DNA from 2 places in the Lysinibacillus sp. IITD104 genome. Region 2 is predicted to be linked to the other one. Evidence: riboswitches for the same ligand, from Rfam matches in the RefSeq annotation. Region 2 holds a riboswitch; the other holds the start of a gene.

Region 1 (15,642 bases), 610 kb from region 2:
TGCGGGGCTTTCCTCCACTTTAAGCGTTCTATCCGCTACTTTTTCTGGTCTATCCTTCACTTTTAGATTTCTATCCAATTATTTGAGGGCTATCCCCCTAATTTGAGGGGCTATCCTCCACTTTGAGCATTCTATCCGCTACTTTTTCTGGTTTATCCTTCACTTTCAGATTTCTATTCAATTAATTGAGGGCTATCCCCCTAATTTGAGGGGCTATCCTCCACTTTGAGCATTCTATCCGCTACTTTTTCTGGTTTATCCTTCACTTTCAGATTTCTATTCAATTAATTGAGGGCTATCCCCCTAATTTGCGGGGCTTTCCTCCATTTTGAGCATTCTATCCGCTACTTTTTCTGGTTTATCCTTCACTTTCAGATTTCTATCCAATTATTTGAGGGCTATCCCTCTAATTTGCTAGGCTATCCTCCACTTTGAGCATTCTATCCGCTACTTTTTCTGGTTTATCCTTCACTTTCAGATTTCTATCCTTCTAATCTGCTGTGTCTCATTACCACAAAAAAACCTAGCACTATTTAAATAGTGCTAGGTATTCGCCATAGCCTTCTTTTTCTAAATCCTCTTTTGCGATAAATCGAAGCGCTGCTGAGTTGATGCAGTAGCGTAAGCCGCCTTGCTCACTTGGGCCGTCTGGGAAGACATGTCCTAGATGCGAATCCGCTTCTTTGCTGCGTACCTCCACACGACGCATACCGTGAGATGTATCGAAATGCTCAGTTACCTGTTCTTTTTCAATTGGCTTTGTGAAGGCTGGCCAGCCACAGCCAGAGTTGTATTTATCGAGTGAGCTAAATAAAGGCTTGCCAGAAACAATATCTACGTAGATGCCTTCTGCAAAATGGTCATCGTACTCATTACGGAATGGTGGCTCTGTGCCATTTTCCTGTGTCACATAGTATTGCATCTCTGTTAATTCTTTTAAACGTTGTTCTTTATTCATGTTTGTTCCCCCAGTGTTGCTCCTGAAACGCTCGACGACCTGATCCAATCGAATAGCGCTCATAGTGCATTGGATTTTTCTTATAATACTGCTGATGATAATCCTCAGCCGGATAAAACGTAGTGGCTGGTAAGATTTTTACCATAATTGGTTTATCAAACTTGCCAGATGCTTGTAAATCCGCCTTTGAACGTTCAGCAAGCTCACGCTGTTCTTCGTCATGATAAAAAATGGCCGTTGTGTAGGATTCTCCACGGTCATAAAATTGTCCCCCTGCATCTGTTGGGTCAATCAATGTCCAATAAATCGCAAGTAGCTGCTCGTAGCTATATAATTCATCATCAAATGTAATTTGTACAGCTTCCACATGCCCTGTTGTTTCCGAGCAAACCTGTTCATAGGTAGGATTCACAACATGTCCACCTGTATAGCCTGAAATCACAGAATCAATGCCTGGTGTTTCGTCAAAGGGCTTGACCATACACCAAAAACAGCCTCCCGCAAATGTTGCATATTGCTTTGCCATTCATTTCACTCCTTATTCACCAGGAACAATAATTTCCAATAAGATTTTATCCTTTGGTAAGTCTAACTCTTTAGCACGTACACGTGATCCAGAAGCAATATTAATGCGCGATAAATCAATATAAATTTCGGCTTTATTCGGATTCACGGTAATCCATGAGGGAAATTCCACCGAATCGCGCATGATTTTCATCGTCGTCTCCGGTGGAATGTTTAATAAACCTACATTCATGCCCGTCTGTTTTAAAATAATATTCCCCTTGTCATCCACAATGGGGTCAAAATTCATGGAAATGGGGATTTCCGTATAAAATACCGTGAGTGTGCTACGTAATTGAATATCATCCCCAATTGTAAAATCAAGTGGTAAAGGCGAGCCTTTCGCTGCATCCTTTAAGTATTTTTTTGATATCGATTCTAATTCCTTTGTTGTGGTTTGTACCACGAGTACATTTCCTTTGCTTTCACTTTCACCTGCTGAACTCTTCGCAACATGGCCGCCATCCACTGGTCTAGTTGCTAAAAAAACGACGAGGAGGATTGCAAAAAGCACTGTGCCCGCTAAGGCGAAAAACGCGACTTTCCATTTATTCATTTTGTCACTCCTCGAAGCCTATTGCCTTGTTAATCTTTTTTTCCATACCACACTGCTCCATTGCTGCAAGTATACGCTCTGTCATTTTTTCATACCCCTTTGCATTCGGGTGGAAAAAGTCTGTATGATAGACGAGCTCTTCATTGGAATCAAATAAATCTTCTACTGATACGTAACAAGCATTGGAATCCTTGCTGGCTACATCCTCAATCACATTATTCCATTCTGTGATAATGGTATCAAATTCATTCGCCTCATTGGTCACAATTGAAAATGGATTATAAAAACCAATGAGTAATAAGGGCACTGTCGGATTTTTTGCGCGAATGCCTTCTACGATTTTGCTGTAACGTTCTTTATAAGCCAGCAGTTCCTTATCAAAAGCGTCACGCTTTAAGTTAAATAAATCCTGCCTGACGACCTTCATGACATCATTGCCACCCATTGTTAAGGAAATTAACTGTGCTTCCTGCAGCTCTTCATCATAATGCCCTTTTTTCACTAATTTTAGTAGCTGATCGCTGCGTCTACCACGTTTGCCCCGATTATCGACCTCTACATCCGATATCGAAGGCCATGCGAGCAATGAATCTGCTAATCTTCCAACATAACCGTCTTGACTATACTCATCACCGACACCATCTGTCAACGAATCTCCCAGTGCCAAGTAATGTAGTTGCTTTGCTTGTTCTTCATCAATTTGCGATAAATCCTCTGCTGATGGCTCAAAAAAATGTTCAAAAATTTGCGTCAACATATTCTTAGATGCTTTTTCCTCATCTTCTGTTTGTTGCTCATCCTGCGGCATATCTTGCTCCGTTCCTGCTTGCTCACCTTCTGGCTCTGCTTGCGGATTCGGTTCATCGATTGATATTGCACAACCACTTAGTACTAAGACGGTCAAACATGACAACATAAATCGCCAAATGTCCATTTGACCACCTTCCATCCCTTTCTATTACTTCTATTATAGAATAGTTCATGCTTCAATGAAAAGTGACTTACCCTTAGTTCTCCATAATTTTGTGCTCTTGCCAAATTTCTTCACAAATTTTTGATGAATGTATGGTTTTATGCAGAAGTGATGATAATTAGAGGATTTCTGATTATTTTTGGTGGTAAAGCATCACTATTTGATTGAAGCTGCTCTTACTTGCTGACAAAACGCTCACTATTTATTTGAAGAAGCTCATACTTAATGGTTAACCGCTCTTCTTTGGATTAAACTCGCTCATTTCATGTGAGAAAGCGATCAAACTCTGATTGAAGCCGCTCATACTTTGTGGGAAAACGCTCACAATTTGATTGGAGCCGCTCTTGCTTGGCGGCAAAGTAGTCACCATATAATCGAAGTCGCTCTTTCTTAGGAGCAAATTGATCATTGTTTGATTAAAACGCTCATCCATGTCTTCAAAGTGTTACAGTATAAAAAAGCCACTACAATTACTTATGTAGTAGCTCCTTCCTGTTATTCTGCAAAATAAATAAAACCGATTGCTCCTGGACCTGTGTGTGTCGAGATGATTGGAGATGTAAAGGCAATTTCAACATCGTTAAAGCCAGTTTCTTCGATCAGCGCTTTTAATGGGTTGCCCATCGTTACTAGGCCATCTGCATGGGAAATGCCGACTGCCTTAACTGTTTTTCCGGCTGTATCTGCTTGGAATTGTTTAAATAAAAAATTAACTACTTGTTTATGACTACGTACCTTTGACACTGGGTTGTATACGCCACCTTCAAGGTTGGCAATCACTTTGATGTTTAGAAGGGAACCGATAAAGCCTGTTCCTTTACCGATTCGACCGCCTTTAATTAAGTTTTCGAGCGTGTCTACAATCACATATAAATGCGTATTGTCTCGTACCTTTTCCAAACGTGCTACGATGTCCTCTACTGTTGCCCCTTCATCACGCATGCGGATGGCCTCACGTAGTTGGATAGCCAAGCCAATCGCGATAAAGCGAGAGTCAATGACTGTCACATCGGCATCTGTCATTTGTGCCGCTTGGCGTGCTGATTCTACTGTTCCACTCATACCGCCTGTCATGTGGATGGAGATAATTTGATCGCCATCTTTACCGAGCTCATCATATAATTCTTTAAATTTCCCTGGAGCTGGTTGCGAACTTTTCGGTAAATTTTTCGCATTTTTCATTAAGCCTAAAAATGACTGTGGCTCCAAGTCCACACCATCCGTATATGTTTGACCATCAATTTGAATCGTTAAAGGCACGATATGTATGCCATGTTGTGCTACTTCTTCTTTTGTTAAATCACAAGTTGAGTCCGTTACTATATGAATTCGTCTCACTTCGACACATCCTTTTACTTCATTAAAATTTATTATATAGACTAATGAATCATTATGTAAACATGACATTTGTCATTAGGGAAAACCTTGTCCTAGCTTGCATGTAAACGCTACCTTGGATACTATAGCGTTTTCGCCTACCTCTTGTCTATCAATGCCCCTCAAAGAATATGACAGGCTTATGACATTTTTGATATGAACTATATGACAAATGTAAATGTTCATCTCTAAATTATTGGGGTATAGTAAATGTATGAACGAAAGGAGTGTTTCAAATGGTTGATTCATTTGACTATAAATCTTGGAGGGAAGAGCTGTGGAATGCCATTACACATGGTATTGGTTTCATCGCTAGTATTCCAGCACTGGTTGTTCTACTGTTAGCAGCCGTCCAAACAGGAAATGCACTACATATTACAACTTTCAGCATTTTCGGTGCGTCTGTCATCATTCTGTTTTTAATGTCTACATTACTACACAGTATGCCAGAAAAATATAAACACTTTTTCGCTATTTTGGACCATTCGTCCATTTATATTTTAATTGCCGGCACCTATACGCCGTTTTTATTAATTGCCGTTGGTGGTACGCTAGGATTGACGCTATTATGTATTATTTGGTCACTGGCTGTGCTTGGTGTGTTGTTTAAATGTTTCTTTATTAATCGCTTTGAAGTACTTTCATTGATTTTTTATATCGGCATGGGCTGGTTAATTATATTTGCCATTAAGCCCGTTTATCTCTATTTAGGTTTACATGGCTTTGCTTTACTGCTAGCAGGTGGGCTGTTCTATACGATTGGGGCCATCTTTTATGCATGGCGCTCCCTGCCCTTTAACCATGCAATCTGGCATCTCTTTGTATTAGCTGGCTGTGCCTCTATGTATGGTTGTGTTTATTTTTATCTATAATAAAAGCAATCGCTCCCTTCACAATGAGCGATTGCTTTTTTCGTTTATTTACGTTCAAAAATTTGATATTGGAATGTATAGCCTTCTGGTGCTGTTTCAGGCGTTTCTGAAGAGACTTGAACAAAATCCTGCTCATAGCTCGGGAAATAAGTATCTCCCTGAAAGGCGTGATTAATTTTTGTGATATACAAGCGATCAGCCATCTCCATCACTAAGCGGAAAATCTGCTCGCCACCAATAATCATCATCTCAGGTACATCTCCAGCTAGCGCTAATGCCTCTTCCAAACTTGTCACAGTTTCAATGCCCTCTGCCTGATAGTTTTCATCACGCGTAATGACAATGTTGCGTCGCCCTGGAAGTGGTCGACCGATGGATTCAAATGTTTTACGTCCCATAACCATAGGCTTGCCCATTGTTTTTTGTTTAAAATACTGCAAATCTCCAGGTAAATGCCAAGGCATCCCATTGTTATAACCGATAACGTGATTGTCATCATGTGCCACAATTAAAGAAATCATACTGTCCCTCCAAATACTTTCGTCCCTTTTATTATAAACATAATGTGCTTATTTCACCTCATTTATAAATAAAAAAGCTTATGCGACAATTAAATCCTAGTAAAATTATATGAATAGTTTATAATAAGGATAACAAACTCACAATAAAGGAATGATGAAGATGACAACTTTAAGAAAAGAAGCTGTTCATTATCTAGAAGCTCAGCGTACTGCTACACCTTATTACAAAGTTACAGCGCAGGAAGCGAGAGCCATGCGGACGGTTACGCAATGGCAATCCGTGCACAAACCGAAGCTAGCATCCATTGAGAATTACAACATTACGGTGCGAGATGGAGCGCAAATTACAGTACGGCTTTATACGCCCGTCCTCGGCAAAACTTTACCTGTTATTGTTTATTACCATGGTGGAGGCTGGGTTTATGGCAATCTAGAATCTGTCGATGCAGGCTGTCAGCTATTAGCAGATCAGGCACAGGCAATTGTGGTATCAGTGGATTACCGCTTAGCACCTGAATATCCCTTCCCAACGCCCTTATATGATGCCTACGATAGCCTAGTGTGGGTACATGACCATATTGAAGCCTTAGGTGGAGATGCAAGTCGATTGTCGGTTGCTGGGGATAGTGCAGGTGGAAATTTGGCTACAGTCGTTGCGCACTTAGCTACTACACGGGAAGGTCCAACACTACAAGCTCAAGCACTGATCTATCCCGTTACAAATGTTGATTTTTCAACAGTATCTTATCTAGCATATGGTGAAAATTATGGCTTAGATACACAAGCCATGCAGTGGTTCTCTCATCACTATACAGAGGAAGCAAACTTCACCAATCCGCTTGTATCCCCCCTTCAGCTAGAGGATGTCCGTAAAATGCCAAAAACGCTCATTTTAGCCGCAGAGGCAGATGTTCTCTTTGATGAGGGTCTAAGTTATGCACAAAAGTTATCGGCTGCAGGTGTGACAGTCGAACATATCACAATGCCAGGATTAATCCATAGCTATTTCAGTAAAATGAATTATTTTGAAGACGCAACGATTGAAACCGTGACAAAAATTGCGCAATTCCTGAAATAAGTTTGGCTATCCCGCTCAAACAGTGCGATAATAGAGCAAAACGTTTTTAAAGGATGACACTATGACACAAACAATGGCACTACAAATACAACAGCCCTTTTCTGATCAATTAAAAAAGGGCTACCCACTTATTTCAAAGGATGCGGTTGATGCACGACGTTTACCTGCTGAGCAAGGAACACTCCTCAGGCTCATGGATCATCATAACCGTTTTATTGGAACAGGTTACTACGGCATCCAAAACAAAGGGATTGGCTGGGTGCTAACGACCGATGCGAATGAAACAATTGATAAAGCTTTTTTTATAAAAAAATTCAAAAAAGCCATCGACAATCGTGCTGCATTTTTTAGCAATGAAAACACAACAGCCTTTCGTGTTTTTAATGGTGAAGGAGATGGCATCGGCGGTCTTACGATTGATTTTTTTAACAGCTACTACATGGTAAGCTGGTATAGTGAGGGCATTTACTCATTTAAAGAAGTGGTGTATGAGGCGCTTGCTGAGACAGTAGACTACCAAGCGATTTATGAGAAAAAACGCTTTGATAGCAAAGGACAATATATCGAGCAAGATGATTTTGTAATGGGCACGCCAGGAGAATTTCCTATTATGGTGAAGGAAAATGGTATGACCTATGCGGTGCATTTAAACGATGGCGCCATGACAGGGATTTTCCTCGATCAACGTGAGGTACGATTGGCTATTCGAGAGCGTTATGCCAACAACACAGACATGCTGAATACGTTTTCCTATACAGGAGCATTTTCTGTGGCAGCCGCTCTAGGAGGAGCCATCAAGACAACGAGTGTAGATGTGGCAAAGCGTAGTTTAGCCAAAACGATTGAGCAATTTAGTGTCAATCATATTGATTATGAGGCACAGGATATAAAAGTCATGGATGTCTTCCATTATTTTAAATATGCACAGCGCCATGCTTTACAGTTTGACCTTGTCGTATTAGACCCACCTAGCTTTGCACGTACGAAGCAAATGACCTTTTCAACGGCAAAGGACTACCCTAAATTACTAAAGGACACGATTGCCATTACCGCTAAAAACGGCATCATTGTGGCTTCCACAAATAATGCCAGCTTTGGCATGAAAAAGTTCAAAGGCTTTATTGACCAAGCCTTTAAAGAGACTCGTACACGCTATAAAATTGTCGAGGAATACGGTTTACCGAAGGATTTCCGTGTACCACGTGAATACCCTGAATTTAATTATCTGAAGGTCGTGTTCATCCAGAAAATCGACTAACCAATCGAGAATCACACCAAGGTGTGATTCTTTTTATGTAAGGAAAAGTTGATTCTACCTAAGGAGGTTCGGTACCTCTACAATAAAGGTTCCAAAAGATTGAAACGTTATAAACAAACAGAGCCTTTCTATTAAAAGTAGCCTAAGAAGATGTTCTCTTCTTAGGCCACCCGATTATAGATATTTCACAAACCAATCACGGATATATTCAAGTCGATTAATTCGTAATGTAGGCTTTCCACTTCTTGAAAGTTCATGATTCGCCTCAGGGAAACGCACGAATTTTGTTTGTTTTTTACGATATTTTAAGGCGATAAACAATTGCTCTGCCTGCTCAATTGGACAACGATAGTCTTTTTCACCATGTAAAATCAATAATGGTGTCTCCACTTTGTCTACATACTTCAGTGGCGAATGATGCCATAGCTTCTCTATATCATCGAGTCCTGCTTGAATTTGCCAGTCTGTAAAATAATAGCCGATATCACTGACACCAGCAAAGCTAATCCAGTTCGAAATGGAGCGCTGCGTCACAGCTGCTTTAAAGCGATTTGTATGGCCCACAATCCAGTTGGTCATAAAACCACCGTAGCTTCCACCAGTTACACCTAGACGATCTTGATCAATAAAATCATAGTGCTCCAGAGCGTAGTCTACCGCTGCCATTAAGTCCGCATAATCATTACCACCATAATCGCCACGTACTGCATCCACAAATTTTTGGCCATAGCCATGACTACCACGCGGATTAGTATAAAGCACTGCAAAGCCTTGTGCAGCAAGGATTTGGAATTCATTAAAGTAGGTATTGCCATACATTGCATGCGGACCACCATGGATTTCAAGAATGAGAGGATATTTCTTCCCTGCTTCATAGCCAACTGGCCTCATAATCCAGCCATTGACCTTCCAGCCTTCTGCACCTTCAAATTCGATACTCTCGGGAACAGCTAATGTTTTGGTTTTTAAAAAATCTTCATTAATGGACGTCAACTGTTCTTTGTCACCTGTTTTTAGGTTCACATAAAACAGATCGCCTGGATTGGTCGTTGTGCTAATAGCCGCAATAGCCTGATCATTTTGCGCATCAAGTGAGAAGCCATAGACATATTGATCATCATGGATAGCTGGGTAAATTTCGCCATCTACATTTCCGTAATAAATCGCCGCATTGCCGTGATCTGTGACTTGGAAGTAGAAGCTATGATTATCATTCATCCATTGCACACGTGGTGACGCTACACCTTGCAGGAAATCACCGATGACATAATCACCAACAGGCGCATCAAATTCACTTGTTACACAGTTTAGTAGTTTTTGCTCCATGTCATAAATCCAAAGCTTTGCTTGTGTGGCATTTTCAAATTCACGTTCTCCACCTACAAAAGAAAGATAGCGACTATTCGGAGACCAAGCTGTTTGGTAATAAGCACCCGAACCTTCTGTTAGCTTGTGACTCTGCTTAGATTCTAACTCCAATAAATAGATATCCACATTAAATGAGAAATCTAAATCCTCCGCTTTATCTGCTAAGTACGTAAGGTATTTGCCATCTGGCGACCAAGTACCCAGATGGCAGTACTCTTTGCCTTCTGTCACTTGTTCTAGCTCTCCTGATGCCACATTGACAATGGCAATATGGGTAAACTGCTCCATATCAATAAATCCACCAGCATCCGATTTGTGTTTCATTTTCTCGATTTCTAGTGGCTTTAGTTCTTTATCCTTTTTCTTCTCATCCTCCGCTTTATCTAGGATGGTTTCATCTTTCCCTAGCACGACTGAAAAAGCAATTTTCTTGCCACATGGTGACCAGACAGGGGAGGTCGCTCCATTTTTACAATGTGTCACCTGTTTTGCCTCTCCACCTGCTTTCGAAAGAACATAAATTTGCGACTTACCTGTTCTCGTTGACAAAAATGCAATTTGACTGCCATCTGGTGACCAAACAGGGGAACTCGTTCTATCTTCACCAAATGTCCATTGCTGTGGTGTTTTGTCCTTCAAGTTTATGTAAAACAAATTCGATATATAGTCGTTTTTCTTCTCGTCCATACGAGTCTCTACATAAACTACCTCTGTCCCATCTGGTGAAAGCTGTGGATCTGCTACTGATTTTAAGTGATAAAGATCTTCTGGTTGAATCCCTTGTTTCGATGTCATGTTCTTGCTCCTTTGTATTGTAATATTCTGTGCCTTACTACAATACTTCGACACCCTAAGTAATATTCCTGCTATTTAATCGAATTTTTTACTAGTTCCCAATATTCTGCGGACTTTGTTCTGCGGTAAAATTTATAGAAGGGTTCATTTGGGCGAGCATGCTCCTTATAAAGGTTTATCAGGTGCAGTAAAACATCTTCAATTTGTGTGACGTCTACCCTCTTAGCGAATAAATTGCCAGCCTGTGCCTTTGCTCCCATCGGTACTGCCCCTAAATAGACATCAAAGCTTTCTTGTTGGTAAACGAGCCCAATATCATCATAGACTGCATTGTAGCAAGCTGATGCACAGCCATTAATATTGACTCGGACTCTTGCAGGTACCGTCATCCCCACCATGGCATGATAGAGCTGTTCGGTTATCGGGGCAGCCTCCATTTTCTCACCATCACAAAAATCACAGGCCCTCATGGCAATGATAGGACCTGAGGGCACCACATAAAGACCCGCTTCCTGTAAGGCTTGTATCGCTTCTGACGCATCACTTATTGGAATGGATACGAGAATACTGTAGGAGGCCGAATACTTTATCGCACCCTTTTCGCCTGCAATTTCGGCTATTTTTTGAAATTGCGCAGGCGTATAATGCTTATTAATAATGCCAGGGCTGACTGCAAGACGTGTGAATTCACCATGACGGTTTAATGTTTCAAATGTTTGATCTGGTACATTTTTTTGAAATGCGTTCATTCTTATCGCTCCTTATGAAAAAGGAGCTAGCAAAACGCTAGCTCGAATGGATTAAAAGTTTTCAGGATAGAAGCCCTTTGCTAAAATTTCAATCGCCTCTGCCGCACGAACCCCTTCAGATGCTGCTGAAAGTGGCAGGATAACAAAACGCTCATTTTTAACAGCTTCCATCTCCTTCAATGCTGGATCATTTTTTAAGAATTGGATCTTTTGTTCTGCCGTTGTTTCACCGTAATCAATTACGACAACTACCTCTGGATTGCGGTCCACTGCATCTTCCTTCGACACAGTTGTCCAGCCTGATTCCACATCACCAAAGATATTTTGTCCACCCGCGATTGTCACTAGCTCATTCATAAAGTTTTGACCCGCTGTAAATACATCCTTTTCACCGCTATCAAACACAAGAATCCGTAATTTTTCGCTATCTTTTGGTAATTTAGCTTGTACTGCCTCTACATCTTTCGTCATCTGCTCAATTAAAGCTTCACCACGATCCTCAATACGGAAAATCTTCGCGATATTACGAATATCGGTAAAAATATCCTCTAATGTTGGCTTTGTCATGTTGGAAGCCGTATGTAAATACGTATGGATACCTAATTCTTCAAGCTCTTCTGGTGTGCCAACACCCTTTTCCCCGAAGCCACTTTTCCAGCCCGCATATAGGAAATCTGCCTCGGCATCGATGACTTGCTCCTTCGTTGGGTATTGATCGGAAAGAACAGGGACCTTATCGTATGCCTCTTGCAGTGGTTCATAGATTTTATCATCTAAGTAAGCTGTCCCTACCATAGAATCCTCTAAACCAAGTGCTAACATAATTTCTGTCACATGTTGATTTAAGCTAATCGCTTTTGTTGGTGCTTCCGTATATGTTTGAGTTGTGTCATTATTTTCAATGGTTACTGCTGCTGCCGCCTCAGATGGCTCAACCTTTTCACCTTGTGCAGCTGATTCCGTTTTGTCCTTTGCGTTACAAGCCCCTAAAACAGCGACCAAGGCAATGATCATCATCAGCCATATACTTTTCCATTTCTTCATGTCCTTTTCTCCTTTGCTGTTAAAATATAGAAAGAAATCAGAGACTTCTTTACTACTAAGGTAGTTGGAAGGGCATAAAAAAACCCTCTTGTCGCCAAGAGAGTAGCATAGTGAAATAACGGTATCATTACCTATATCACTATCCCCATCCTCGTGGTTCTTAGTCAAAAAATACATATTGGCAGGTATCCTGGCTTAGGTTCATCATCTATACGCCTTCCCATAGTTTCACTACAGTGGCATGCTGTATAGACTCCCCATTTACAGTTGCGGGACAGCATCGGAATTGCACCGATTTCCCTTTTAAGCAAATGACAAATGCCATTTGCACCAATACGTTCTATAATGTTCAATACTATTGATAGACTAGCAGAAGAAAATTTGTCGCGCAATCAGTAGTATGATGGTAAAAGTATAATCATCATTATATTAGCACTATTTCGACATAAAGACGAACTATTTTACAAGAAATAAAGGAGCTAGTATTCTGTTACAATAAAAAGATAGCAATCTATAGAAACGAGGATTTCCTATGTACAAAACAATCGGTGTACTTGCGCACGTGGATGCAGGAAAAACGACCTTCTCTGAGCAAGTACTTTTTCATACAAATAGTATTCAAGCACGGGGGCGTGTTGATCATCAGGATACCTTTCTTGATCATCATGAGCTAGAGCGCAGACGAGGCATTACGATATTTGCCGAGCAAGGGCGCATGAATATTGGCGATGATACATACACATTGATTGATACGCCAGGGCATGTCGATTTCTCCCCTGAGATGGAGCGTGCTATTCGTGTGATGGATTATGCCATTATTATCATTAGCGCTGTCGAAGGGATACAAGGCCATACAGAAACAGTGTGGCAACTTTTACGTCAATACCATGTCCCTACCTTCTTCTTTATCAATAAAATGGATCGTGAGGGTGCCAATATGGAGGCTGTCATCAGACAGCTTCGCAAAGATTGCTCTCAGCATGTATTGTTCATCGATGAGCCACTGCGAGCAGACTATGTATCAAATAATATTATGGAATGGCTGGCGGAGCGCGATGAAAAATTGCTTGATGCCTTTCTAAATGAGTCATTGGAGCATGAACAGTGTCTTGCTCAATTAAAGGAAATGATTAAAAATGAAGGTGCCTTCCCTTGCTTTGCTGGCTCGGCCTTAAAGGATGAGGGCATTCAGGAATTTCTTGACCAGCTCCCGCTGTTAACGGCTTCCCATTTTGACAAGGATGCCCCGTTTGAGGGCGAGGTTTTTAAGATTCGTCATGATGGGCACCAGCGTTTAACCTTTATGAAGGCAACCAAGGGCTCGTTGCATGTACGAGATGAATTTTCATTTGACGAAGTAACAGAAAAAGTGACCGAAATTCGCCTTTATAACGGCAGTCGCTTTGAGACCGTTCAACAGGTAGAGGCAGGAGAAATTTTCGCTGTCAAAGGACTGAGCCAGGCAAACATTGGGGATCGAATCGGTACAACGATGCTATCACAGCCCTATGAGCTTGTCCCAACCTTACAGGCAAAGGTTCAATATGAGGGTGATCAACATATCAAGGAAGTGCTACAGATTTTCCGTTTACTCGAAGCAGAAGAACCGTCCTTGCGTGTGGTCTGGCAGGAAAAATTTCAGGAAATCCATGTGCATATTATGGGTGCCATTCAATTGGAGGTCCTGACAGAGGTATTAATGACGCGTTTTTCAATAGCTGTCTCCTTTGGTGAGCCGCAAATTTTATATATGGAAACCATTGCGACAACCGTAACGGGCTATGGTCATTTCGAGCCCCTCAAGCATTATGCAGAAGTTCATTTATTAATGGAGCCAAATCCACGTGGAACAGGTAATACCTTCAGCAATGCCTGTCATGCCGATCATTTATCCATAGGCAATCAGCGCCTTGTTGAAAAGCACCTGTTTGAGCGTGACCATCATGGGCTACTGACAGGCTTCCCTGTAACAGATATTCATTTTACACTTCTAACAGGTCGCGGGCACAACGAGCATACATCAGGGGGAGATTTCCGTGAAGCCAGTTTCCGTGCTCTGCGCCAGGGGCTGGAGCAGGCACAAAATGTACTACTAGAACCCTATTATCGCTTTAAAATGAAGGCTTCAAACGACTATATCGGCCGTATGATGACTGATATTCAGCAAGCAGCAGGCACATTCGATGACCCGATTTTATCTGAAACGGATGTTATCCTAACAGGTCGTGCGCCTGTTGCCACTTTAATGAGCTACAGTGCAACCTTTGCCGCCTATACAAATGGGAAGGGTGCACTCACACTCCAATTTGATGGCTATGATGTGTGCCATAATACAGAGGAGGTGATTGCACAGATTGGCTATGATAAAAATGCCGACCCTGAGTATAGTTCCTCCAGTATCTTTTGTGCAAAGGGCAAAGGATATACGGTTCCGTGGCAAGAAGCACAGGCAGCCATGCACTGCCTGTAAAATGGGGTGATTTGGTTCGCGTGAAGGCTTTGCTTGCTTTCGCGGGTATTCATCGCTCGAGCGCGGGTATTTCACTTGCTTCCGCGAGTATTAGTCGCTCTAGCGCGGGTATTTCACTTGCTTCCGCGGGTATTCATCGCTCTAGCGCGGGTATTTCTTGGTTGGGCGTAAATATATCTCTACCCTGCAATAAAATGATTACAAGCCCTCCAAAAATGGAGGGCTTGTTTTTTATAGTGCACCGACAGCTTTCTTTGTTGGTTTGTCCATCAAATAAGCGGGTTCCACTACCACGTAGTCATGCTTGTTCGTAAAATCAATCAGTACCTTTCCTGGTCGACTTTTTAATAGTTGGAGATGGTCAATTAATTGCAGTAAAAGCTCGTGACCGTTGCCACGTGGATGCCAGTTGAAATGATAATCATTTAACGCTTGCACCGCTTCAATAAATTGGGCATATTCCTGCTGCACAAATGCAATGAGTTTGTCATGATGAGATGCTAAATCATATAAATATGTTTCGTAAAAGCGCATGACAATCGAGCATAATAAGTCATTGACACGAGCGGCACTTAAAACAGGCTTTGGCTCCAATGATAGACGGTCGAGGTTGGGCTTTGCGCGTGTAGAATCAATGCGCGTAATTAAGTGATACGCTTCTCCGTTGACCTCATAGACAATCGGATTGGTCGGCATGTACATCATAAAACTATTCGTCTTTGTTTTGAGTTCATCTGCTATGGCTGCTTTCGCTAAAAGATGACCGTCCACATCCCCATTTTGTATCCAAATAATTTCTTTATTATATAAGATTTGCTCAAAGAAGCGATCGTTGCGTATCAGCTTCGTTGCTAATAATTGATCGATTAGCGATTCGACCACCATTCTTGTTTTTGCTTTCTTGGCAACTTCTGTGCGTGGTTGCTTACAAATGTTCAGATCTTCATAAGGCGTTTCCAACGTTGTCGTTCCATGAATATTTGTCATACGTGCATCCCCTTTGCGTACATATTTTCAAAACAAAAAGGACTCCCTACTTTTGAGGAAATCCTTCATTTT
Region 2 (15,642 bases):
TAAATTTTCGGCTACAAACGCACGATATTCCGTCATACCAAAATGCTTTAAATATTGAGCGAGAGCATTCGGACTATTCTCTGCATCTGTTAAAAGTGCTACTTTCTTTTTGCCATCAATTCGCTGTGCCAGGCCCTTCATTGGTCGTCCATGAATACTCGTTACGTAAGCATCCTGCCAGCTCTCTCCCATTTTCGCAAAGGCAAGCTGGACAGAGCTCATATATGGATAAACCTCTATTTGTAGCTTTTTTGCTAAATAGCCTCCGATGCCATAAAATAATGGATCTCCAGATGCAAGAATCACGGTATTTCTTGTTTCTTCAGACAATCTTTCAACAAGTGTTGAAAGACCTCCTTTTATCAGGATTTTTTCACCTCTAAAGTCTGGGAAAAAATCAAGTACTCGCTCACCACCAACAAGTACCTCACAGTCCTCAATCCACTGAAGGTATTGGGGTAATAAGCTTGCTAATCCGTTATCCCCGATCCCAATCAACTTCATCGATCGATGCAATGTCATCAGCCCTTCCTAATAATTGTCCCTGCATCGAATAGATCGATGTGGAAAGCGTTAAACCGCCCTTAATATGATGGATAGAGGAATAGCAGCAGGCCTCACATAAACGATGGAAGAACGCATCATAGCCCTTCTCCATCATCATCTCACCTACTTGTGAAGCTGTATTTGCCTCCAGAACTTGTGCTATCGTTTCTTCATCTGCCCCTATATCCTCTGCCAATTGTGCTAAAAAATTAAAATCGATCGGTGCACTTTTGGAATGCACCATCATGACTCCTTGTGCGACTTTAGAAAATTTCCCCATCATCCCAACGAGTGAAACTTGCTTGATGCCTAGACGCTTACAATGCTTTAATGTAAAACCTACAAAGTCACCCATTTCAATAAATGCTTCTTCTGCTAGATGTGGGTATTGTTTCATCGCAAACTTCTCACTTCGTCCACCTGTTGTCACCACTAAATGCTCACAGCCAGCCTCTTTCGCTACACTGATGGCTTGGACAATACTAGCCATATAAGCAGAACTCGAAAAAGGCACGACGGTTCCCCTAGTGCCTAAGATTGAGATGCCCCCAAGTATACCGAGTCGTCCATTTAACGTTTTTTTAGCAATCTCCTCGCCCTTAGGGACAGAAATCACTACATTCACGCCTCGTGTAATGTGAAATTCGTCCAACACACCTTGGACCGTGCTATAAATCATTTTACGGGGTACAGGATTAATGGCTGCTTCTCCGACAGGCACTGGCAAGCCAGGCTTTGTGACACGCCCGACGCCAATACCTCCATCTAAATGAATCCCAGGTGTATCTGCCCAGCTCACTGTGCCAACGATGAGTGCCTGATGGGTCGCATCAGGATCATCACCAGCATCTTTAATCGTTTCACAGCTGACAGCATTTTCTTCAAATATGCATTTTTCAATTGTAAAGGTTGCATCTCGACCAATAGGTAAATGAATCGTGCTTGTCTCTTGCTCCTCCTTGGTAATAAGGGCAAGCAGTGCAGCCTTTGATACAGCAGTTGCACAGGCTCCCGTCGTATAACCGTGACGCATGTCCTTGGGGTCCTTTTTTGGCTTCCGCTCCATTATTTTTTCGCCTGTTCGTCCGCTAAAAGTGAGATGGCATTTAAAGCAGCAACCGTCACTGTACTACCGCCTTTACGACCAACATTTGTAATGTACGGAATCCCTTCTAGTTTAAGCAGCTCTTCTTTTGACTCAGCTGCTGACACAAAACCAACAGGCATACCGATAATTAAATCTGGTTTTGCTAGCCCTTCTTTAATTAAACGAATCAATTCCAGTAATGCGGTTGGTGCATTACCAATGGCATAAATACCACCTTCATGTAATTTTGAAGCCTTTTGCATCGAAATGATGGCACGTGTTGTATTTTGTTTTTTCGCTTCTATTGATACATCTTCATCCGCAATATAGCAATGCAAATCGCCACCATGTTTTTGGAAACGCTTTTTACCAGAGCCACTTTCAATCATTTGCACATCTGCAATGACATGACGTCCAGCAAGAATAGACTTGATACCCGCTTCAATAGCACCTGGTGTAATGATGACACTACGGCCTAGCTCGAAATCAGCGGATGCATGGATAATGCGACGTACAACTTTCCATTCATCTTCTGAGAAGTCATGCTCGCCCATTTCCTCTGCAATTATCGAGAAACTGTAATCGTAAATTTTATCTGGGTCCACCGTTAATGGTTTGAAATCTGTTTTAAAATCCATGGAAAATGCCTCCTAAATTGTATGTTCAACAGCCTGTAATACTTCTTCAAATGTTGAATATTGTTGGCCGTATTGAATATTTGGTCGTGCAATAAGAATCGTTTCGATCTGGCATGCAAGGGCTGCCTCTAGCTTCTCATCAACTGAGCCAACTTTACCGCTTTCTTTGGTAATCATCAACGTCACTCCGTATTGACGAAATAGAGCTTCATTTAATTCCTTTGAAAACGGACCTTGAATGGCCACAATATCTCGCTGTGCCACGCCGAGCGCCTCACATTTTTCCATATTGTCCAGTCGTGGAAGCATACGAGCAATTACTCTCGTATTTTCTAAGCCGTGTAAAACCTTCGTAAATGTAGCGAGTGTTTTACTTCCTGTCGTTAGCATAATGACACCGCGTTTTTCTGCAGCTAGCTGAGCTGCCTCCTCATAATCCTTTACAACAGTAATTAAAGGATGGGCATAATGCTCATGAGCTCGCTCATAGCGAATATATGGAATCTGTGCCTGCTCTGCCGCTGCCATCGCATTTTTAGAGGCCTCTTCCGCAAATGGATGAGAGGCATCTACCACCAATTGATAGCCCTGCTCTGTCATGATGGTCGCCATTTCCTCAGCTGTCAGTCGACCGATTAAATGTGGCAGACCAACGTCAGCAAGACTAGAGGCTGCCGATTCAGTGACGACCGTAGCGGTTACCGCATAACCTGCGCTTTGTAATGCAAGGGCTAGATCCCTTGCATCACTTGTCCCTGCTAACATGAAAATCATTTTACCGGCTCCTCTTCATGATGATGGTCATGATGGTGATGGTCATGATGGTCATGATGGTGATGGTCGTGATGATGATGATGCGCATGTCCATGATCGTGATCATGATGGTGATGGTGATGTGCATGTCCATGTACTGCCGCATAGGCGCGATAATCTTCTAGATCTTGCATACCTGTTGATGTACCGTTGATTGCCTGTTCAATACGCTCTAATAAAACATTTTGTAACCGTTCATGGTAGCCAAAATAGTTAGCAATTTGAATATCACAATCTGGATAAAGTTCATTAAACTTCTCACACATGCCATGCATGCGTTCCATCAAAATGCCTGTGAATAAAAAGTATGGTAACATGATGATTTTTTTTGCACCTAGTTTGACACAACGTTCAATTCCTTCTTCAACTCGTGGATCTGTGACACCCATAAAAGCACTTTCTACGTATTTCACAGGTAGTTTTTCCCATAAAAGTCGCGTGATTTTATAAAAATCACCATTAGCAGATGGATCACTGCCACCTCGTGCAATCAATAAAATCGCTGTGTCTTCCTGCTCTTGTTCTGAATTAAAGCCAATTTCAGCTAGGCGATCTTGTAAAATGGCAAAGATTTCATCATGGATACCAATTGTTTGACCATATGTGAAGGTAATCGTTGGATAATGCTCACGTGCATGCTCGATTTCCGCTGGAATATGCAGCTTTGAATGGCCTGCATGCAGTAAAATGATTGGAATTACATGTACCTCTGTAGCTCCCTTTTTCACACAGTTTGTAATACCTTCTTCGATGTTAGGTGAAGCAAATTCAAGGAAACAAGTTTCCACTAAAAATTGTTCATCAATACGCGGTGTCATTTGTTCGATAAATGTACGAACCTCATCATTTCCTGCTGCTAAACGGCTCCCATGGCCGACAAATAAAATAGCTTTCATCTCTCTACTCCTTACTAGTCGCCGCACGGAGCTGGCTCTACTTTTATTTTGGAAGACATATCTTGATACGTAAAATGCAGTATTTTTTTCACACGTTTAAAATATTTAAATAAGCGTTCATTTGGATGAGCATTTGCTTTATATTCTTCAATAATATCTGTAATGAGTGGAATCAGCTGCTCAGGCTCCAGCCCTTCTACAACAGGCTGTGCTGCGTGTGCTGTACGACCGACTGGTTTTGCTCCAATAAAGACATCAAATTTACTTTTGCGGTAGACGATGCCAATATCATCAAATACAGCCCGATAACAGGCCATCCCACAGCCATTAAAGCCAATATTTAATGTCTTCGGTAAGGACATACCGCCTAGTTTTTCTTGTATTTCCTCTGCATATGGTATTGAATCAGCCTTTTCACCGTAGCAAAAATCACAAGCCTTCAGTGATAACACATCACCAATCGGGGCTAATAAAAACCCTACTTCCTGTAATTTCTCTGTGATCTGTTCAGGGGCAGTCGTTGGTATTTTCAAATGAATTTGATGATCTGGTGTGTATTCCATCGTCCCCTCATCCCCAACGACCTCCGCTAACATCATCATTTGCTGGGGAGTAAAAAACTTATTGGCTACACCAGGACTTACTGCTAATTCAAAAATAGATTCTATTTTTTGCTGTACAAGCTTCGGTGTTACTTTGACTGCGCTTGTCCCTTTTACCATTGCAAGTGCCGCTGTAGCCATTTCAAGAGCTGTTTTTTTCGGCTTTGGCGTAGCGGCTATACTGGGTTTATTAAAGCGCCCTGCATTAGGGTCAGCCGTAAAGTCATTTCGCGCTGTTCCTGTCTCTTGGTTCATTGCCCAAGGTTCATTTTCTTCGCGTAAACGTTGATGTGGACGTAATGGCTGTTTCTCTTCACCCAGGGTATATTTACGTTGGTAACCGCGGGGCGTAATCATCTTATTGTCATAGAAAAATGTTGACGAATTCCCGATAATGACAGTTGTCAACATACCAATATCATGTTCTAGCATTTCTGCTAGTGTTGTCATGGTCACTTCTTGACGTTCTCGATAGGCACTTTTCACAAGCCCAACTGGTGTGTCTGGCGAACGATATTCTAAGAGTATTCGTTGAGCCTCGACAATTTGTCTTGTTCGACGTCCACTTTTAGGATTGTATAAAGCAATGACAAAGTCCGCCATTGCAGCTGCCTCGACACGCTTTGCAATTAAATTCCAAGGTGTTAGATGGTCACTCAAACTGATTGTACAAGCATCATGCATAATAGGTGCACCAAGTATGCTAGCGCATGAATTAATCGCAGAAATCCCAGGAACAATTTCAACTTCAATTCCTGTTGCTTCTGTCCAGCCTAGCTCAATTAACACCTCATAGACTAATCCTGCCATGCCATAGACGCCTGCATCACCACTCGAAATTACTGAGACGATGCTCCCTGCTTCGGCTTGACGAACGGCTTCCTGTGCACGCGACACTTCTTCTGTCATGCCTGTACTAACAATCGATTTTGCACTTACTAAATCTTGAATCAGCTCTACATAGGTTTTATAGCCTATAATCATATCACTTTGTTGTAAAGCCTCTACTGCACGTGTCGTAATATGCTTAAAATCTCCAGGTCCAAAGCCTACTACGAAAATTTTTCCTTTTTGCGCCATGTTGTTACCCCTCTTTCACCTTTTCGATCCCTTTAATGGCAGTTGTTTGAGCAGTACGCTGTAATGTACCTTCACGAAGTGTAAAGACATGTTCGTTGTATAAGGATTCATGATGTAAATCTTGTACTAGTGTTCTAGCATGCTCTGTTGATGGCACACGATACCAGTTTCCTTGAGGATAAGCGATTACCACACAAGCATCCTTGCAGCGTCCATTACAGCGCGTTCTTGTCGTATGTATTTCCTGATCGAGTGCTTGCCGCTGTATCTCATCTCGAATGGCTAAGGTAATTTCCTCCCCATCCTTTTTCATGCAGCTACTGCCATTGCAAATAAAGAGATGTGTTTTCATCCCCTCTAAATTCCAAGTTGTCATCTTCTGTCTCCCCTCATTTGCTTTTTGGAAAAAGAAAAACCTTTACTCTATAACGAAGAGTAAAGGTTTTGTAGAAGCCAAATAAAAACGAATAGAATGAAATACAGGTACCCGCTTTCGCTTCAACTTCTCCCTCCGAAAAGTTTGCATGCACAATCAAATAAGCAGGTTTCCTGACTTAAGCTTCATTTTACTGTCGCACCTTCCCAAGTTTGCACCAGTGGCTTTGCGATTTCATCAGCTATTACAGTAGCGGGGGCTGTATTGGATTTTCACCAATTTCCCTATTATCTCGAGCTATTCGAGCACTTATTGACGTTTTATATGAAATTTTTATTAGAATTTTAAATAGAAAACTGTCTTTATCATATCTTATTATTTTAAAATTTCAATATTTCTTTAAAAATTTATGACAAATTTATCAATTTTGAATGGAACTAGGTATGAAATTTATACAATCTATATAATTTGCGCACAAAATTTTATCAGAATATTCACCGTTGACCTTTAATTTAAAAAATTTCATAAAAGGTATAGCATATTTATGGAAATTCATGTTACACTTTGTCGTGAAATCTCACAATTTGAATGTTTTTCGGTGCAAAGTGCTTGTCATTTTGCTTAAAAGGGAAGCCGGTTTGAGTCCGGCGCGGTCCCGCCACTGTAATAGGGAGCTTTATAGAATATGTCACTGTCCAACGGATGGGAAGACCTATAAAGCATTGAACTAGAGCCAGGAGACCTGCCGAAAAATAAGTGATCGTTTCAACCTACGAGGATAGGTGTGCGGCTTAGCAGATGAGACTGTTATTTGCTTTTTTAGCTATGCACTTTTCCACCTAAGGAGAAGTGCTTTTTTTAATTACGCACGCAATATTCTAAAAATCTATTAATTAGTTAGGAGGAAAGCTTTTTGAAATTATCATGGTGGAAACTTAGTTATTTTTTACTGGCCTTTTTAATCGTGCCAAAACGTGCCTTTGCCATGCATATCATGGAAGGTTTTTTACCAATCGAATGGGCTATTTTTTGGTGGGTGATCTCTATCCCATTTATCATTCTAGGATTGCGTTCTATTCGAAAAACCATTGATGAAAATCCTGAAACAAAAATGCTTTTGGGGCTTTCAGGAGCCTTTGCCTTTGTGCTATCCGCCCTAAAAATCCCTTCAGTTACAGGTAGTTGCTCTCACCCAACTGGTGTAGGACTTGGGACAGTACTCTTTGGCCCTCTAGCAATGAGTGTAATTGGAACAATCGTTTTATTATTTCAATCTTTATTATTAGCTCATGGAGGAATTACAACTTTAGGGGCTAATGCCTTTTCTATGGCTATTGTTGGTCCTTTTATTGCTTACTTTGTCTTTAAAGGGGCTCAAAAAGTAGGGTTGTCATTTTCACTAGCCATATTCTTTGCAGCTATGCTTGGTGATTTAGGTACATACATTGTGACTTCTGTACAACTAGCACTAGCCTTTCCTTCAGAGGTTGGAGGCTTTATGGCATCCTTTACAAAGTTTGCAGGTATTTTTGCCTTAACTCAAATTCCTTTAGCAGTGAGTGAAGGAATTTTAACGGTCATTGTGATGAATTTCTTGAAAAAATACAATGTTAGCGAATTAAAAACGTTACGTGTTTTCTCAACAAAGGAGGCACATTAACAAATGAAGAAAAATTTATTGTTATTAGCAATTGTTGTGTTGTTAGCCATCATTCCCTTATTCATACAAAAAGGTGCTGAATTTGGTGGTGCTGATGGAGAAGCAGAAGCAGCTATTGGTGAAATTAATGCGGAATATGAACCATGGTTTGAAAGTCTATGGGAGCCACCAAGTGGTGAAATCGAAAGCTTATTATTCGTGCTACAGGCAGCTATAGGAGCTGGCTTTATTGGCTACTTCATCGGCTATATGCGTGGCAAACACAAAGAAGGTTAACCATTATGTTACTCATTGATAAGTATGCCTATCTGAATAAGCTAGCGTCCGTTCATCCGCTAGAAAAAATGATATTTTCACTTGGACTACTTCTCATAACGCTCATCATGAGAGATGAACGACTTTCACTCATTACATTTTTTGTAATGAGTGCTTTTATCATTTTAGGTGCAAAAATTCCGCTTGCATACTACGGCAAATTATTATTGCTACCTAGCTTTTTCTTATTAACAAGTCTCGTATCTATTTTACTTTCCTTTACATCATCAACGAATACACTCCCTGCCCATATTTGGTCGTTTACATTTAGGAATTGGACTGTCTTTATTGGGAATGCAAGTGTGTTAGCAGCGCAACAGCTGTTCTTTATTGTCCTTGGCAGCATTAGTTGTTTATACTTTTTAATTCTAACCACTTCCGTACAAGGAATATGTTATGTGCTACGACAATGGCGACTCCCCTCTTTATTAGTGGAGCTCGTCGAACTAACCTATCGTTTTATTTTTATGTTTTTAGAAAGTATGCAAAATATACATCTCGCCCAGCAAGCACGTCTTGGCTATCATTCACCGATGCAATGGCTACGCTCTGTCTCCATGCTTATTGTGGCATTATTTGTGGAAATGTTTCAGCGTAGCCGAGAGCTCAACAATGCCATGCAATCACGTGGAGGCGATGCAGTCTACTGGCAAGAGATGGGCTCTTATAGCAAGAAAAATTGGCTAGGCATGGCAGCTATTTTACTAGTCCTCATCGTATATGGAGGGTATTTTACATGACAGCATTTTATTTTGAACTCAACCAATTATCTTATGCCTATGCGGATGGTACGAAGGCGTTGTCAGATATTACATTAGACATTCCAAAAGGTAAAAAAATCGCCATACTCGGACATAATGGCGCAGGAAAATCGACTTTATTTCAGCATCTTAACGGTATTTTAAAACCTACAGCTGGAACGATTGTATTCGAAGGCAACGATCTGGAATATAGTCGAAAAGCTTTAAAGGCCCTACGCCAAAAAGTCGGCATTGTTTTTCAGAATGCAGATCATCAGCTTTTTTCAGGGACCGTCAAGCAAGATATAGCATTTGGCCCATTGAATCTCGGCTGGTCTACTGAAAAAACGGAAGAAAAAATAGCATGGGCCGTTGCGCAAACCGAAGTGAAAGATTTGCTTGATAAACCTATTCATTTTTTAAGCGTAGGTCAGAAAAAACGTGTAGCAATGGCAGGTGTTTTAGCGATGGAGCCCTCTGTCCTTTTGTTAGATGAACCAACAGCAGGTCTTGATAATTATTATGCTACACAAGTATTACAATACTTAGCCAAATTAGATGATGGTGAGAGAACCATTTTACTAGCAACCCATGACATACCTCTCGCCTATGAATGGGCAGATCTAATCATTGTTATGGAGGCTGGAAAAATTATTTATAACGGTGATCCAATCACCTTGTTTTATGAAGACGAATTGTTACATCGCGCGCATCTTGAACGTCCATGGATTTTTGAAATGGTCATAGCTTTGCAAAAAAAGAAGCTATTGCAGGAAAATATCAACATCCCTCGTTCCAAGCAGGAGCTACAACAATTAATAGAACAGATCTAAAGCTTTTAACAATGCTAGGTATACGAAAAACAAGCAGTATTTAGCTGTTCGTTTTTTCGTTATATCTACCAAAAATTAAAATAGCAAAGAAAAATTTTCCTCCATTACGAAACTTTTCTAATCTTTGTCCGTATTAATATAGTCGAGATTTAATTTATAACACCAAGGAGAGATAACAATTGAAAAGTTGGTATAAAAAATCAGTCGCTGTTGTAGCATCTGCTGCACTCATGGTTCCTGCTGCTTCTGCCTTTGCTGAGGCACCTCAGCATAAAGCGAAAAACATGCTGGCAAACAGTGCGAAACAAACAGAGAAGAATGAAGAAAAATGGATGAGTAAGGATACAATTGTTATCAAGCATTCAGGTCTTGATAAAAACGTACATAAAAAAATTGGCTCCAAGGTCATCCGCTCCATTCCTTCATTAGGGTATGATGTTGTACAACTAAATAAAGGCGTATCGATCGAAAAAGCCGTCTCTTACTATTTAAAGCAAAACGGAATATCAAGTGTATCTCCTAGTTACATCTATCATTCTTTTAATAAAGAAGCTGATCCTAAAAAACAAGAGATGTATCATTTAAACTTACTGCAAATGGATAAGGCACTAGAATTAGCAGGCAACCATGATGTCACAGTTGCTGTCATTGATTCTGGTGTAGATTTTAAACACCCCGATCTAAAGTCACAAGTACTCCCACCCTATAATGCAGCAGCACCTGCTAATACTACCTATTCAGGCGATCACGGAACACATGTGGCAGGTATTATCACCGCAGCAAAAGATAATGGCGTAGGTGGGCATGGGATTAATCCGAATGCAAAGTTACTGCCAATTGATGTATTTAACGGCAAAGAAGGTGCTAATGATTTCATCATTGCACAGGGTATTCTTTATGCAATTGAGCAGGGCGTTGACGTCATTAATATGAGTCTAGGAGGCTATGGTGAATCTCCCCTGATGAAGGAAGCCGTTCAGAAGGCGATTGATAGTGGGATTACAATTGTGGCGGCCGCAGGAAATGAATCGACAGATGAATATTCCTTCCCTGCTTCTTTCGAAGGTGTCATTAGTGTTGGTTCAACAAACGAACGCAACAAACTATCAAGCTACTCCAATTACGGACCATCTGTGGATATTGTTGCACCAGGTGAAGACATTTATAGTACCGTTCATGATGCGAAGAAAGGATCATCTTTTGTCAAGTTTAGTGGAACATCCATGGCCTCTCCTGTCGTGGCAGGTATCGCCTCTCTTCTTAAATCCAAAGACCCATCTTTAAAACCGCATCAAATAGAAGCGATTTTAGAAATGACCGCACAAGATTTGGGCGAGAAAGGCTATGATCTTACTTATGGTCACGGATTAGTTGATCCTGTAAAAGCATTACAATTTGATTTAAATAAATTGCCTAAGCATTATTCAGAGACAAAGGAAGATCGTATTAAGAACGCCAAGATCCTTGCTAAAAATAAGCTAAATACAGAACAGGGTGCTTTTGAACAGCAAGACGAAAAGAAATGGTATAAAGTCGATTTAGAAGAAAATGAATATGCTCAATTAACATTAAAAGGCGCTGACAAATACGACTATGCCTTTGATTTATATTTCTACCCAAATAGCGGGATTGGAGATGTAGAGCCTATCCATGTCAATGATGTTCGCGTAGGAAAAAAAGAAGGTTATCTATTTAAAGCAGATCAAAAGGGAACGCTTGTTATTGGTGTCAAAGATCATAATGGAAGCTATAGTTTAAAAGGCAAATCTACTTACATTTTTACAGCACAAACGACGAAGGACTTGCCAATTGATACAATAGACAAGTCTACGATGGAGCCTATTAAAAAGTTCCCATATAGTACAGCAGGTAAAAACTATACATTACTGTCAAAAGATCAACAACAAGATCAAGATTACTTCACGTTCTCTGTCAAAAAACCGACGACGTTACAATTTGATCTATCGGGAATTCCTGGTGTCACTGCCTCTATGGAGCTTTATCTAAAAGATGACTTTAATCCTGTGCCACCAGAAGAAATCGATCAAGCTGAAAATGATGAAGGTGAAGAAGAAGCCTATCCAATGCAGACCGCTTATGGTACAGCAAAAGGTGAACCGGTTCGTATGATTATCGACGCTGTTCCAGATCAAGAGTACGTTTTAAGTGTATCTAATGAAAGTAATAGCGAGTTTTCTATGGAGATGTTCTTTAGTGGCGGCATCGAAAAAGAAGAAACGATCAGTGAATCGATGATCCCTTACACATTAAAAGGTGAAGTAGTTTCCCTCCCACCTGATGAGGATGGTCTACCTGTAGATGAAGCCATGATCGAAGAAAATGTTCCAGAGAGCCCATTACCGCTTATAGAAAACAACATAAAAAAACGTAATGAAATTGACAGCCTGATGAGTATGTTATTGAATCCTACGGCTTCAGGCAATCTAGAAAATGTTGACCCTATCATTAAGCAAGCAATCCGCTTTGAAATAGGTGACGATCAAAAAGCTTATTTCCAAACAGATTATGATGAGGATTATTTCTTATTTAAAGCGAAGGAAGACGCCCTTTATAGCTTCAGCTTTTTGAAAGGCATGAACCAAATGCCGACAGGTACAGTGTTTGAATATGATGAAGAAACAAAAGAATTAATTCCCGTTTCTTCCTTAACTAATGACCTTGGTATACTGGCACTACTACTTGGTTCAGCTGGTAACGAAGACGATGCAAAGGTCATACCATTGAAAAAGGACAAAACATACGTGGTAGCCGTTGTCAATGCTGGAGAACGATCTGCTGAGCCTTATACATTGAAAACAAAGAAAATAGGCGATATTCCAGCAGAGTACAATCCAAACAATCATGAGGAAGCAAAAGCGCTAAAAATTCAACCAGGTACTACTTATAGAGACCACCTGATTTATCAAGATGATGTAGATTATTACTACTATAAGCAACAAGGCAATGATGAGGTCATGAGTCTGCTTCTTTCTTCAGTTCCTTTTACTAATGAACAATTGGCTCAGCTACCTAAAGAACTGCAAAAAGACTTGAAATTTGCAGGAGCTATTATCGAAGATACGAACGGCAATATGAAGATTGATGCCAAAGAAATGGAGACAGAAATTCCATTTGGCTTAGGTGATAATATTCTTGAAATGTTACTTGGAATGATGGGTACAAACGATGTAAATACATCGTTTAAGGCGAAGAAGGATCGAGGCTATTTTATTCTAGTCAACAGCATGGGGCTTGGCCAAGTATCGATTCAGCCTTATACATTAACATTGTTTGATCATAAGCATGTGGATGAAGATGCGGATTCAAAATTAGTAAATGGAGTACCTAGCAAGCCATCTGTTCTTGTGAAAAAGGATGAGAAATGGGTTGCAACGCAATATTTAAATGCAGGTATACCATTTGGTGATAAAGACTATTTTGAATGGAATAACGATCAGAAACGCGAAGTCTTCTTCTCACTCCAAACAGAAAAAGCGTTGGATGGTGTTATTCGAGTGTTAGATGCAAACGGAAAAACCGTCAAAACATTCGATCTTTACGGTGTTGGTGATGCCGAGGTTGGTACGGTGGAGCTGGATGCAGGCAAATACTATATTGAAGTAAGTGAGTTTGATGGCAAAGCTAGCACACAACCCTATACGCTTGAAATAAAATAGTTAGAATTAAAAATATCCCCTAGATCAAAACGATCTAGGGGATATTTATGATCTGAAAGAAGCATTTTCATCCAACGATGAGATTCACCACTTCGGCTTACATAAAATATTTAACATAATTACAATATTCATCTTGCTTCATTTGTAGCTTTTCATAAAGCTTACGTGCATTTACATTATCAGCCGCCGTTTGTAACGTGACATAGCGAGCATACTGTTGCTCACAATAATGAAATACCTTTTCCATCAATGCCTTGCCCACCCCTAGGCCTCTAGCATCTTCTGTTACATAAATATCATTTAAAATATAGGCTCGCTGTAAAGCAATGGACGAAAATGTTGGATATAATTGTGTAAATCCAATTATCTTGTCATCCATCAGCGCGATAAAAATGACGGATTCTTTCAAGGCCAATCGTAATTGTAAAAATGCCTTGGCACTGCTTATATCTGACTCAATTCCATAAAATTGACGATATTCATCAAACAGTTTTGCTAAGTCCTCTAGTTCATCCATTGTTGCTTGTAGTATTTCCATTCTAGTCTCCCCTTGTGTCTACCCATGATTGTCTAGCTTTATAAAACTATTTTTTATTATATAGGAAATACTGGTATAAAGAAAAGAATACTCCTCTCAATCCAGAAAAGATTCACTTTTATTCACCTAAATAATTGGCAACCTTCTTGACGATCTGCCTCCAATTTAATTCCTTGCGGGCAAATGCTTGAAGCTGGACACAAGTATCTGCCAATAATGATTCCTGTGCTGCAACTTGTTGCAATGTCTGACCTATCGCCTCCCAATCATGTGTAGGATGGATTGTACCAAAACGCTGTTGTTGTGTAATATCAGCAGCACCATCCACATCTGTTGTCACGATATAGCAACCATTTTTAGCTGCCTCCGCAAAGACATGGGCATAGCATTCGACTAAAGACGTTAAGCAAAAAATTTTAGCCTTACGATACTCCTCTTCTAGCTGGACCTTATCAACAATAGGTCCTACCATGGTTACTTGAGCGGCAAGCGGATGACTATCTAGTAATAGTCTCAGCTCTTCTTGAAATGAGACTGACATCGGCCCTACTAAACGAAGCTCCCAATCTGGCAGTTGTGCTGCTAAAAATGCCTTGACTGTCAAAATTGTTTGCTTCTCTGGTGCATCCAATCGCCCAACTGTTAGAATTCTATTTTCTTTCTCGTGAAACGGCACTGGCTCTGTGGGAATATGTTCATAAAAACCATTGGGTATATGTTTCACATCCAATTGTGAAAAGTCTTTGATTGCTGTTTGAATAGATATGCATTCAGAGGTAAGGAGATCACAAAGCTGCAACAACTCTAAAAAATAGGGATAGGTTTTTAATCGATTTAGCCAAAATCGATTAACATCTAATTTCATATAAATTTTGCCATTTGGATTAAAATGCTTATAGGTTTTCAAAATAGCTAAATAGGATGGATAGGGTCCAATAGCAAAGGCAATGTCGATGTCCCTTGCATGCTGGGCTAAATAAGCATTCATATTCACCACATAATCATCTTCAAATGGTACAGACTCAAATTTTACAGTGGGAAAGACTTGTTGAAGTAGAGCTTCATTCATTTCTGTCGTGACAATAGTGACCTCATAGCCTAAATGTTCCCCCAATAAAATAGGCACTAGACACAAATCTTTGAAAATATGGGCATCCGAAAGTTTGTAAGATTCCACGCTACAAATAAATGCTATTCTTTTTGTCATCGTATCCCTCTTTCTAAAAAAAGCGCTCTCGCTAGTTTATGACCTCTCTTGCTAAATGTGCTTATGTTAGTAAATTTTCGTCTTTCTTATGCCATATCTCTAGTAAACATAAAAATTCTATCTAAAAACACTCTCTTAAAAACATCCTAAAATAAGCAATTGCCTACAGTAGCACTACGTCTACGCATATTGTATTAAAGGATCTACTCAGTCACATGGAACAACTCTACTAATGAACATAGAATGGAGGGATCAGATGAAGATTAGTTTTTTATCACCTGCATTTAATAGCGAAGAATGGATCGTAACGATGCTTGATAGTATTCCTAAAGAATATGCCTATGAAATTATTGTGGTAGATGATGGCTCTACAGACAAAACGCTAGCCATTTTACAGGATTATCAGAAAAACTGTGCAGCTTTAAAAATCATCGTTCACCCAACGAATTTAGGTGCGAGTGTTGCCTACAATCGCTGCATTGCAGAAGCAACAGGAGATTATATAGCCATCATCGATAGTGATGACCACTATTTACCTGCTATTCGCAATGTACTAGCACAGGTGGATGGCACATTTGATATTTACTATTACAACATGATTATTAAAAATGGCTTTGCTTTTATTAAAGATGAA

Evidence for each region. A riboswitch is a leader RNA that binds a small molecule or an ion and turns the genes downstream of it on or off. The one in region 2 is predicted to bind cobalamin.
Region 1: linked by a shared signal. The riboswitch ahead of V1L66_RS12320 (ABC transporter substrate-binding protein) and the one ahead of V1L66_RS09145 (ferredoxin) in region 2 are both predicted to bind cobalamin.

What each region holds. Positions count from the first base shown of each region.
Region 1 is NZ_JBAHYH020000001.1:2,417,237-2,432,878, forward strand. It holds gene msrB (peptide-methionine (R)-S-oxide reductase MsrB) at 530-958, opposite strand; gene msrA (peptide-methionine (S)-S-oxide reductase MsrA) at 951-1,484, opposite strand; gene V1L66_RS12275 (YpmS family protein) at 1,497-2,078, opposite strand; gene V1L66_RS12280 (GDSL-type esterase/lipase family protein) at 2,083-3,012, opposite strand; gene V1L66_RS12285 (DegV family protein) at 3,547-4,389, opposite strand; gene trhA (PAQR family membrane homeostasis protein TrhA) at 4,665-5,300, shown strand; gene V1L66_RS12295 (dihydrofolate reductase) at 5,345-5,821, opposite strand; gene V1L66_RS12300 (alpha/beta hydrolase) at 5,982-6,899, shown strand; gene V1L66_RS12305 (class I SAM-dependent rRNA methyltransferase) at 6,961-8,157, shown strand; gene V1L66_RS12310 (S9 family peptidase) at 8,332-10,320, opposite strand; gene V1L66_RS12315 (precorrin-3B methylase) at 10,392-11,069, opposite strand; gene V1L66_RS12320 (ABC transporter substrate-binding protein) at 11,121-12,113, opposite strand; cobalamin riboswitch at 12,276-12,463, opposite strand; gene V1L66_RS12325 (translation factor GTPase family protein) at 12,646-14,583, shown strand; gene V1L66_RS12330 (hypothetical protein) at 14,815-15,570, opposite strand.
Region 2 is NZ_JBAHYH020000001.1:1,808,691-1,824,332, reverse strand. It holds gene V1L66_RS09175 (bifunctional cobalt-precorrin-7 (C(5))-methyltransferase/cobalt-precorrin-6B (C(15))-methyltransferase) at 1-522, opposite strand, end outside; gene V1L66_RS09170 (cobalt-precorrin-5B (C(1))-methyltransferase) at 479-1,612, opposite strand; gene V1L66_RS09165 (precorrin-8X methylmutase) at 1,612-2,271, opposite strand; gene cobK (precorrin-6A reductase) at 2,284-3,045, opposite strand; gene V1L66_RS09155 (sirohydrochlorin chelatase) at 3,042-3,980, opposite strand; gene cobJ (precorrin-3B C(17)-methyltransferase) at 3,995-5,662, opposite strand; gene V1L66_RS09145 (ferredoxin) at 5,667-6,038, opposite strand; cobalamin riboswitch at 6,184-6,366, opposite strand; cobalamin riboswitch at 6,618-6,803, shown strand; gene V1L66_RS09140 (energy-coupling factor ABC transporter permease) at 6,952-7,698, shown strand; gene V1L66_RS09135 (energy-coupling factor ABC transporter substrate-binding protein) at 7,702-7,974, shown strand; gene cbiQ (cobalt ECF transporter T component CbiQ) at 7,980-8,753, shown strand; gene V1L66_RS09125 (ATP-binding cassette domain-containing protein) at 8,750-9,586, shown strand; gene V1L66_RS09120 (S8 family serine peptidase) at 9,766-13,263, shown strand; gene V1L66_RS09115 (GNAT family N-acetyltransferase) at 13,361-13,801, opposite strand; gene V1L66_RS09110 (glycosyltransferase) at 13,920-15,008, opposite strand; gene V1L66_RS09105 (glycosyltransferase family A protein) at 15,265-15,642, shown strand, end outside.